Regions from separate parts of the Janthinobacterium sp. GW823-FHT06H09 genome, predicted to be linked through region 1. Evidence: predicted binding sites of a transcription regulator. Region 1 holds the regulator's gene; each other region holds the start of a gene.
What was found. The regulator FNR, encoded in region 1, switches genes on or off when oxygen is low (the NO sensors DNR and NnrR bind a similar motif). The targets are predictions, from matches to a motif close to TTGATNNNNATCAA.

Region 1 (3,276 bases):
GCGGTCGCGCTCGCTCATCAGGCCGTTGAACGCTTCCGTCAGCTCGCCGATCTCGTCGCGCTGCTGCACGGGCACGGGAGTGAAACGGCTGCCGCTGGCGCGCAGCGCCTGCAGGGTGTCGCGCAGGCGCACCAGCGGCGAGAGCAGGCGCACGGTGACCCAGCCCAGCACGGCTGCGGCCAGCAGCGAGGCGAGGATGCTCCACAGCACCAGCCGGTACAGCACGCCGTCGAACGGTTCGAAGGCGTCGTCGAGGGGCAGCGAGGCGGCCAGCAGCCAATTTACGGATTTCAGGCGCTTGAAGCTGTTGACGGCCGTGATGCCGCGGCTGTTGGTGCTGACCATGGTGCCTTCGCCATCGTCCTTCAGCAGCCGGGTGGTCGTCAGGTTGGCGTTCGGCAGGCGCGGCTGCAGCAAACGGCTGGTGTCGGGATGCAGCACATAGCGCGGCACGGCGCCGCGCGTGAGGACGAAGTAATAGCCGCTCTTGCCGATCTTTTCTGAGCGCAACCTCCCCAGCAGGTTATCCTTGTACAGGCGCAGCACGCCGATCACCACGCCGGCCACCTGGCCATCGGCGCCCAGCACGGGCGCGACCATCTGCACGATGGGCATGCCGCTCGATTTGCCCAGCATCGGCTCGGTGATCATGGGCTGGCGCGTGCGCAGCACGGTCTGGAAATACTCGCGCTCGGCGACGTTGATCCCGGCGCGCCCCGCCACTTCCGGCATGTCGGCCACGACGGCGCCGTGCGCGTCGAGCACCAGCACGTCGTCGAACAGCACCAGCATCGAGCGGCGCGAATAGTAGTCGCGCAATTGGGCGGGCTGGGTGATCAGTTCTGGCGGCTGCTGCCGGGCCGTCAGGGTGACGATCTGCAGCAGCATGCCCAGCTTGTCGTCGAGCTCGGCGGCGGTGCGGCTGATCAGGGACGACTGCTGGCTCAACAGTACCTTGGTGAAATCGTCGCGCATGTGCTGCACCTGGATCATGGTGACCAGCGCGATCATGGCGATCGAGGTCAGGCTGGTGGCCAGCGCGACTTTTGCTTTGATGCCGAGAGGCTTCATGATTTCCTTTTCAGTACCGGGCGGCACAGGCGGCAGATAATGCTGTCAGGAATTTTCCTATCAATACCCCAGCTTGGCAAGCGCCGCCACGCAAATTGCCCTCTCCGCATGGGCTTTTGACGATGTTGCCATATAATTAAAGTCGGAACGTCGTTTATTCAGCGAAATTGCGGTGAAATTGGCACACGGCAACCCTGTATGCAGTAAACTTGTTGTTGCATTTTCTAAAAGGTACCGACATGACTGAAGCGCTACTCACTCCAACCTCGCCCACAGTGACCGTGGAAGCGTTGCGTGCGCGATGCTCGACCTGCAGCATGCATCAATTGTGCCTGCCGATGGGCCTCGACGTGGGCGACATGGACAGACTGGACCAGATCATCGGCCGCCGCCGCAAGATCGTGCGCGGCGCTTCGCTGTTCCGCATCGGCGACTCGTTCCAGAACCTGTATGCGATCCGTCTGGGCCACTTCAAGACCTACCAGATCAATCCGGGCGGCGAAGAGCAGGTGACGGGTTTTCAGATGGCTGGCGAACTGCTGGGCATGGACGCCATCAGCGCCGACCGCCACCACTGTAATGCGGTGGCGCTGGAAGACAGCGAAGTGTGTGAAATCCCGTTTTCCAGCCTGGAACAATTGCTGGGCAATATGCCGACCCTGCTGCGCCATTTCCACCGCATGATGAGCCAGGAAATCACGCGCGAGCAAAGTGTCATGCTGTTGCTGGGCAACATGCAGGCGACGCAGCGTTTTGCCGCCTTTATCGTCAACCTGGCGTCGCGCTATGAAGCGCGCGGCTATTCGGCCAGCAAATTTCAGTTGCGCATGTCGCGCGAGGAAATCGGCAACTACCTGGGCCTGACCATCGAAAGCGTCAGCCGTTTATTGTCGAAATTCAAGAAGGAAGGCTGGCTGCGCGTCTCCAACCGCGAGATCGAGATCTTGCAGCCGGCCAAGTTAAAAGCCATTACAGCCGGCACCGACGTCTGCAAGTAACAGCACCGTCAAAACCTACTGCGCGTCGTGCTTTGCGGCCTGCGATGCTCGCTGTGCTATAGCACAGCTGTGCTTCTCAGCCACAAATCACTGCCGCTCGCTACGGTTTTTTCCCGGCGCTGTACGTTATAACTCTTCATCCGCATGCAGCGCGATGCTGCGTTGCACGGGCCAGGTCCAGATGCCGGACAGGCGCCACTCGCGTTTGTCGTTTTCCACCAGCACTTGCCAGCGGCTGCGCTCGAGCATCGGCAGCGCCACGGAAAAATTGCCGGCCGCATCGGGCTGCACCAGCAGCTTGATATCCTTTTCCGGCAGGGTCGCATGCGCCAGGTGCAGCTGCAAAGGCCCCTGGTACGCCTTGCCGAAGCTGTGCACGGAGCCGCTCAGGCGCGCTGCAGCGACGTCATACGACAGGGTCGTATCCATGGCCAGGTCGCTGGCGATCGTGTCGCGCTTCAAATCCTGGTTGATCGCCTTGCCCTGCTTGTAATAGTCGCCCACCACCAGCGCATCGGGCTGCGTAAACGCGATATAGCCCATGAAGCTGCCGACGACCACGGACAGGCCGGGACCGATCATCAGCAGCCATGGCCAGCGGTGTTTGTACCACGGGGCAACGGGAGGTTGCAGTTTCAGACTGTCGGACATTGTGTTCTCCTTGGGGGTGGACCCTTTGGGTCCGACTCCAGCTTTTGCTTCCGGGTTGAAAATCAAGTGACCCTAACGCATGATTGATGATACCCCTACGGCGAAATAACGGGGTCGGACCCGGAGGGGCCGACCCCAAATCAACATCACCGCGGCACGATGAACACCGCGCTTTCGCGCACGTGCAGCGACGGGTCGTCCAGCGAGTGCAATTCGATCGCAATCTTGTTCGAGCCCTTCTCGCCGACGCCGTGCGGCACGCGCAGGCGGATCGGCCAGCCCAGCGTTTCCGTCGGCTGCAAGGTCACTTCGTCGCGCGTCAGCAAGGTCAGGCCCGGCAAGCCGGAAGCGCTGATTTTAAAGTGCTGGCTTTGCTCCGAGGTGTTCATGATCTGCAGACGATAGACGTTTTCGATCATGCCGTCTTCCACCTCGCGTCCCATCGAACCGCGGTCGCGGATCACGTCCATTTTCAGGGGCGTGCGCAGGGCCAGCGACGTACACACGGCGATGATGATCAGGGCCAGGATGGACGTGTAGATCAGCACGCGCGGGC
Region 2 (3,276 bases), on a different contig from region 1:
CCGACAGGTCCAGATTGCCGGTGGCAATTTCGCGCGAGGCCGTGTCGATCGATTGCACGGCGCCCGTGATGGTGCGCAAGGTCTGGTTCAGGTGGGCGATGGTCTGGTCCAGCACGCGCGACGTGGCGGCGATTTCGTCATTGCCCGGCTTGTTGGGGGCGCTGGCCATCAGCTTGCCCGCCGCCAGGTCTTGCACGGCGTCGGCAATGCCGCGGATTTCCACCAGCATGGCGCGGCGCACCAGCATGGTCACCACGATGGAGACGAGGATCGATAGCGCCACCGTCAGCAGCAGGCTCCAGCCCAGGCTGCGGAACTCGGCGCTGGCCGTCGCGTGGGCTTGGCTGCTGAGCGTTGTTTCCAGGGCAGACAGTTGCGCCAGCTGCGTATTGAACTGGACGAATTGGGTTTCCGCCTTGAGCATGGAGTTGGTGGCGATCGACTGGTCCATCTGCGCCATTTCCATGGTTTCCAGTACGGCCTTGCGATAGCCGGCCAGGGCCGTGATGGCCGCATCGACCAGGGTGCGCTCGGCACCCGTGGCCGTGGAACGCAGCGTGCCCAGCTGGGCGCCGATGGCCGCGTGGCGCGCCTTGATCTGTTGCTCCAGCGCATCGAGGCGGGCCTTGGCGAAGCTGCCATTCGTCCATGACAGCAGCTGGTACATATTGCCATGTACGTGCTTGGCCTCGCCTAGTACGTCCGCGGCCGCCTTCAAATGCGTAATGCGTACCCGCACCATGTTTTCCAGCGAGGCATTTTGCCGCACCATGCCATACCAGGCGCCGCTCGAGCTGAGTATCAGCAACAGCAAGACCAGGGTGGGCGCCAGCAATAATTTTGGTCCGATGCGTAATTGATTGAGCATGCTTGACTCCTGGCTATGGCTGATCAAACCGCAGGCGGCGCGCGGCGTGCACGCCGCCCCTGCCTTATTTTTTGTAGATGCCCGCTTCCAGCACCACATCGTTGACGCGCAGGATGTACGTGGTCTTCGGCTCGATCTTGCCGCTGGTGGGATTCTTGTACTGGTAATCGACCCAGCCCTTGCCCTGTTTTTGCGCCAGCTCGATGATTTCACGCCGATATTTCTTGCCATTCGCGTCCGGCACATCCGTCAAATCCTTGCCGACGATGGAAGGATTGATCGGGTGGGCCAGCACGATGCCCGTCTTGATGTCGCGCATGTCCACGTACAGCGAGCCCTGCACGAAGTCCGGGTCTTTCGCCGTGATTTTCTTCATCATTTCTTCCTTGCCATGCGCCTTCATGAAGGCGGCGCCCCGTTCGGCCATGGCGATGGCGTCTTTTTCCGTTGGTTCGACCGCGGCACTGACGCTGCCGCCGGCAAATGCCAGGCACAGCAGGCTACCCGTGAATAAGCGTTTCATGAAAGCTCCTTGTGATATCGAGGGATGTGTTGCCAAGCCGTAATTTACGTCGCCGACAGTCCCATCAAATTGCGGTGGAACAAACTTAGGTGTTGCTTGTAGGCAGCATGCAACGTATCGACCGCTTGTTGATATGTAGCAATTTGGTTCTTATAGGCAAGAACTATGATGACTTTCACAGCATGCCGCGCTGGACTGGCATGGAGAGGAAAAAGCTGGAATTGGCCGATATACGGCCGATTTCATGAAAGTTGTCGCCATTTACAGGCAAGGAGCTGATCGTGTCCGCACTCATTACCGAGCCGTCTGCACCCAAGTTCAAGCCGTACACGCGGCAAACCATTCAACAGGCGCGGCAGTGGGAATGGCTGCCGGAAGAGCAGCGCGAAGCCGTGCAAGTGGTCTCGCACGTCTTGCCGTTTCGCACCAATGAATATGTGCTTGATCAGTTGATCGACTGGAACAACATCCCTGACGATCCCATCTACCGCCTCGTCTTTCCCCACCGCGACATGCTGCCGCCGGAGCAGTACGCGCACCTGCGCGACCTGGTGCTGGTGCAGCGCGACAAGGCGGCCATCGACGCCTATGTGCATGGCTTGCGCCTGGGAATGAATCCCCATCCTGCCGGGCAAATGACGCATAACGTGCCGCGGGTCAACGACGCGCCCGTGCGCGGCCTGCAGCATAAGTATGCGCAGACGGTGCTGTTTTTTCCCAGCGCGGGCCAGACCTGCCACGCGTATTGCACTTTCTGTTTTCGCTGGCCCCAGTTCGTCGGCATGGACGACATGAAGTTCGATGCGCGCGAATCAAACGAGCTGGCCGCCTACCTGAAACTGCATCCGGAAGTGACGGACGTGCTGATCACGGGCGGCGACCCGATGATCATGAACACGCGGCAACTGGCGGCCTACCTGGAGCCGCTGCTGGCACCGGGCCTGGAACACATCCAGAACATCCGCATCGGCACCAAGGCGGTGGCGTATTGGCCGCAGCGCTTTGTCTCGGACCGCGATGCGGATGACTTGATGCGCCTGTTCGAGCGCATCGTCAAGGCGGGCAAGAACCTGGCCGTGATGGGCCATTACAGCCACGCCGTTGAGTTGCGCCAGGACATCGCCCAGCAAGCCGTGAAACGCATCGTTTCCACGGGCGCCACCGTGCGCATGCAGGGGCCGCTGATCCGCCACATCAATGAAGATCCGGCAAGCTGGGCCGAACTGTGGCAGACGGGCACGCGCCTGGGAGCGATTCCGTATTACATGTTTGTGGAACGGGACACGGGCCCGCGCGGTTATTTCGAGTTGCCGCTGGCGAAGGCGCACGAAATTTTCCAGGCCGCCTACCAGATGGTGTCGGGCCTGTCGCGCACGGTGCGGGGACCGTCCATGAGCGCCTTTCCCGGCAAGATCGTCATCGACGGCATCGTCACCATCAATGGCGAAAAACTGTTTGCCCTGCAATTCTTGCAGGCACGCAACCCGGACTGGGTGCGCCGGCCGTTCTTTGCGAAATTCGATGCGGAAGCGACGTGGATGGACGATTTGAAGCCCGCGTTCGGCCACGATAAATTCTTCTTCGAGACGGATGAACCTGTGCCGCAGCTGCCGCATAAAATCATCCGCCTGGCGCAGGCTGCCTGAGCATGCACGCGGCCGGTGCGCCCGCCCGTTCCGGCGTGGCCGTGTTTTGCCTGGTATTTATGCCGTTTGCGCTCGGGCATTACCTGTCGTGCCTGTTGCGCGGCGTCAATGCCGTGCTGACGGCGGAATTGCTGGGCGCCATCGCCCTGACGCCAGCGCAGCTGGGCCTGCTGACCAGCGCCTTTTTTCTCGCCTTTGCGCTGGTGCAATTACCGGTCGGCATGGCGCTGGACCGCTAC
Region 3 (3,276 bases), on a different contig from region 1:
CGCGCCGGCGTCGAATTGCTGGCTGATTTTAATGGTCATGAGTGTTCCTGATAAAAACGTATGGGTTTTGCATCGTGTGCAATGGCGCGATGATACCTGTTTTGCGGTGGCCTTTGTGCTGGCGCAAACGATGACGGACATGCTTTGCTAACGTGGAAGCTCCGACATGGGGAGATCATCATGGACGACCATAGCAACCACATACGCGAACTGGAAAAGAAAATCAGCGCCCTCAGCGACGCGCTGGCGCACCTGGGCAAGGGCACGACCTTGCAGGAATTGCTGCGCATCATACGTTTCCCCGGCTACACGACGCCGGCCGAATTCACCTTCAACGTCGCCATCCTCGACACCATGCTGGTGCAGGCCAATGCGCTGGAAAAGCTGGGGCAGGATTTGCTGGCGGGGGCCAAGCAGGTGGTGGCAAAACAGTGAGCAGGCGGTGACTTACAACACCTAACAAAACCGTAGCGAGCGGAAGGGAGTTGTGGTTGAGAAGCGCAACTGTACGAAGGTACAGTGAGCATCGCAGGCCGCAAATACCGACGCGCAGTAGGTTTTGATAGGTGTTCTTATTCCTGAACACCTGAAAAATGGCCAGGGCAAGGCGCAGGGCCGCAGGCAGTACGAACGTACGCCCAGGCCCTGCAACGCCGCCATGGACGTTTTATCAGGTGTTCAGTCCGCCGAAGCGTTCGTAAAACCACGGCTCCACGTCCGGCGCGTGCTCATCCTCGCGACGCAGGGTGGCCAGGATGTGTTCCTCTGCAGGAGCATACGTGATGCGGTACAGGTCGCGCGCCAGCGCATAGGCTTGCGTGCCAGGCCACGGTTCGGGCAGCAGTTCGACGGGCAGTTGCGGGTCGTGCAACTGCACGCGACGGTAGGCGTGCGTCAGCAGCGAGCGGATGACGAACGCTTGCTCCGCATCGAACACGGGTTCTTCCTGCAGCAGGGTCAGCAGCGGCTGGAAGCTGGCGATGAATTTTTCGTAGCCAGCCATCACTTCCGACAAGTCCCAGCAGTCGCCCACCATGTCGCGCAGGGGACGCGTGCTGACGCCTGGCAATTCCGTGGTGTGGCAGACATACAGCTTGCCCTGCACCTCGTTGCGCACGAGGATATCTTCCAGCGCCTCCGCATTGCTGGCCGGATGGCCAAAGATGCCGGGAGAGATCAAGCCGTAGCCCGCCCACAATAATTCCTTGCGCAGCGCGCCCCGTTCGGCGGCGCCGATGCTGCCGGCCGGACCGATCACCAGGGTCCAGCTGCCATCCCAGTGCACGACCAGCGGCGCGTAGATGCGGCGGTAGGCGCGTTCGAAGCGGGCCAGCGCCTCCGGGCGTATCGCATAGGCGCTGCGGCGGCCGTCGCGCTGCGAGCTGAGCCAGCCTTCCTGCGCCAGGCGGAACACGCTGGTGCGCAATAGCCGGTCATTGACGCCGAATGGCGCCAGCAGTTCGATCAGGCTGCCCAGCCAGATGGCGCCGCCGCGCGGCACGATGGCGTCGCCGAAGATGGTCATCACCAGGGACTTCGAGCGCGGTGGGTCGCTTTCCAGGAAATCGGCTATCCATGCCGTGCAGCGGGTGTTCTTCATGTGGTTCCGGTCTGGCCGTGTTGCGGTCGGTTCAATAAAAGCAGCAGTTTACTTGGCTGCGCGGGTAGCGCGGCAATAATTTGCCGGAAGCGCGGGTAGCGCCCCATGGTGTTTTCTCATAAGCAATATCATACGCACAAAAAAGCTGCACAAGATACGATTTTTTAAAATGATTCACATCAAGTGTATGCAAATCGTTTTTTGTATCGTATTATCTGTTTATCGCACCGCGTTGCTGCGCAAAATCAAAGACATGGGAGACACATCATGTACGCACAAATGGTTGAAACCGGCCTCAAGAACGTCCGCTCCATCGACGACATGGGCCAGGAAGAGCGCGCTTTCCAGGCGCGCATCGACGAAGGCATCAAGATCGAGGCCAAGGACTGGATGCCGGACGCCTACCGCAAGACTCTGATCCGCCAGATTTCGCAGCACGCGCACTCGGAAATCGTCGGCCAATTGCCCGAAGGTAACTGGGTCACGCGCGCACCGACCCTGAAACGCAAGTCGATCCTGCTGGCGAAGATCCAGGACGAAGCGGGCCACGGCCTGTACCTGTACAGCGCCGCGGAAACCCTGGGCGTCTCGCGCGACGATTTGCTCGCTGCCTTGCACTCGGGCAAGGCCAAATATTCCAGCATCTTTAACTATCCGACCCTGTCGTGGGCCGACATGGGCGCCATCGGCTGGCTGGTCGACGGCTCCGCCATCATCAACCAGATTCCCCTGTGCCGCTGCTCCTACGGTCCGTATGCGCGCGCCATGATCCGCGTCTGCAAGGAAGAATCGTTCCATGCGCGCCAGGGCTACGACATCATGATGTCGCTGTGCAAGGGTACGCCCGCACAGAAAGCCATGGCGCAAGATGCCTTGAACCGCTGGTGGTGGCCGTCGCTGATGATGTTCGGCCCGTCCGACGCCGCCTCCGTCAACAGCGCCCAATCGGCGCAATGGCGCATCAAGCTGTTCTCGAACGATGAATTGCGCCAGCGCATGGTCGACCAGACCGTGCCGCAAATCGAATACCTGGGCCTGACCGTGCCCGATCCCGACCTGAAGTTCAACGCGGAGACGGGCCACTATGAATTTGGCGAGATCGACTGGGCCGAGTTCAACAATGTCCTGAAGGGCAATGGCCCGTGCAACCGCGAGCGTTTGCAAACGCGCGTGAAAGCGTATGAAGACGGCGCATGGTTCCGCGATGCCTTGGTCGCCTATGCCGACAAGCAAGCCGCTAACAAAGCAGCAGCGTAATTACATAAGACAGATAGGGGATAGCAACATGAGCAAAGAATGGCCTTTGTGGGAAGTTTTCATCCGCAGCCAGCACGGCCTGGCGCACAAGCATGTAGGTAGCCTGCACGCTTCCGACGCCGCGATGGCGGTCAACCATGCGCGCGACGTCTACACGCGCCGCAATGAAGGCGTGAGCATCTGGGTGGTGCGCGCGGCCGATATCGTCGCCAGCAGCCCCGGCGACAAGGGCGCCCTGTTCGAACCGTCGAACAGCAAGGTGTACCGCCATCCCACCTTCTTCCCGATGCCGGAAGAAGTCAAGAACCTGTGATGGGAGCGCCTGCAATGGATGACAAGGTCAACTACCTTTTGCGCCTGGGCGACAACGCCCTGATCCTCAGCCAGCAGCTGTCGCAGCTGTGCGGCAAGGGACCGGC

Region 2: a site for FNR is predicted at 1,520-1,533, ahead of AC1Q6X_RS14590 (KamA family radical SAM protein). Genes of this name have one in related genera too.
Region 3: a site for FNR is predicted at 1,770-1,783, ahead of paaA (1,2-phenylacetyl-CoA epoxidase subunit PaaA). Genes of this name have one in related genera too.

The regions. Positions count from the first base shown of each region.
Region 1 is NZ_JBXAHC010000005.1:352,428-355,703, forward strand. It holds gene AC1Q6X_RS10755 (response regulator) at 1-1,071, opposite strand, end outside; gene fnr (fumarate/nitrate reduction transcriptional regulator Fnr) at 1,311-2,069, shown strand; gene AC1Q6X_RS10765 (FixH family protein) at 2,196-2,720, opposite strand; gene ccoG (cytochrome c oxidase accessory protein CcoG) at 2,867-3,276, opposite strand, start outside.
Region 2 is NZ_JBXAHC010000007.1:332,658-335,933, forward strand. It holds gene AC1Q6X_RS14580 (methyl-accepting chemotaxis protein) at 1-868, opposite strand, end outside; gene AC1Q6X_RS14585 (cache domain-containing protein) at 933-1,391, opposite strand; gene AC1Q6X_RS14590 (KamA family radical SAM protein) at 1,673-3,037, shown strand; gene AC1Q6X_RS14595 (MFS transporter) at 3,040-3,276, shown strand, end outside.
Region 3 is NZ_JBXAHC010000007.1:348,305-351,580, forward strand. It holds gene AC1Q6X_RS14645 (M14 family metallopeptidase) at 1-39, opposite strand, end outside; gene AC1Q6X_RS14650 (hypothetical protein) at 181-435, shown strand; gene paaX (phenylacetic acid degradation operon negative regulatory protein PaaX) at 671-1,600, opposite strand; gene paaA (1,2-phenylacetyl-CoA epoxidase subunit PaaA) at 1,868-2,857, shown strand; gene paaB (1,2-phenylacetyl-CoA epoxidase subunit PaaB) at 2,886-3,170, shown strand; gene paaC (1,2-phenylacetyl-CoA epoxidase subunit PaaC) at 3,185-3,276, shown strand, end outside.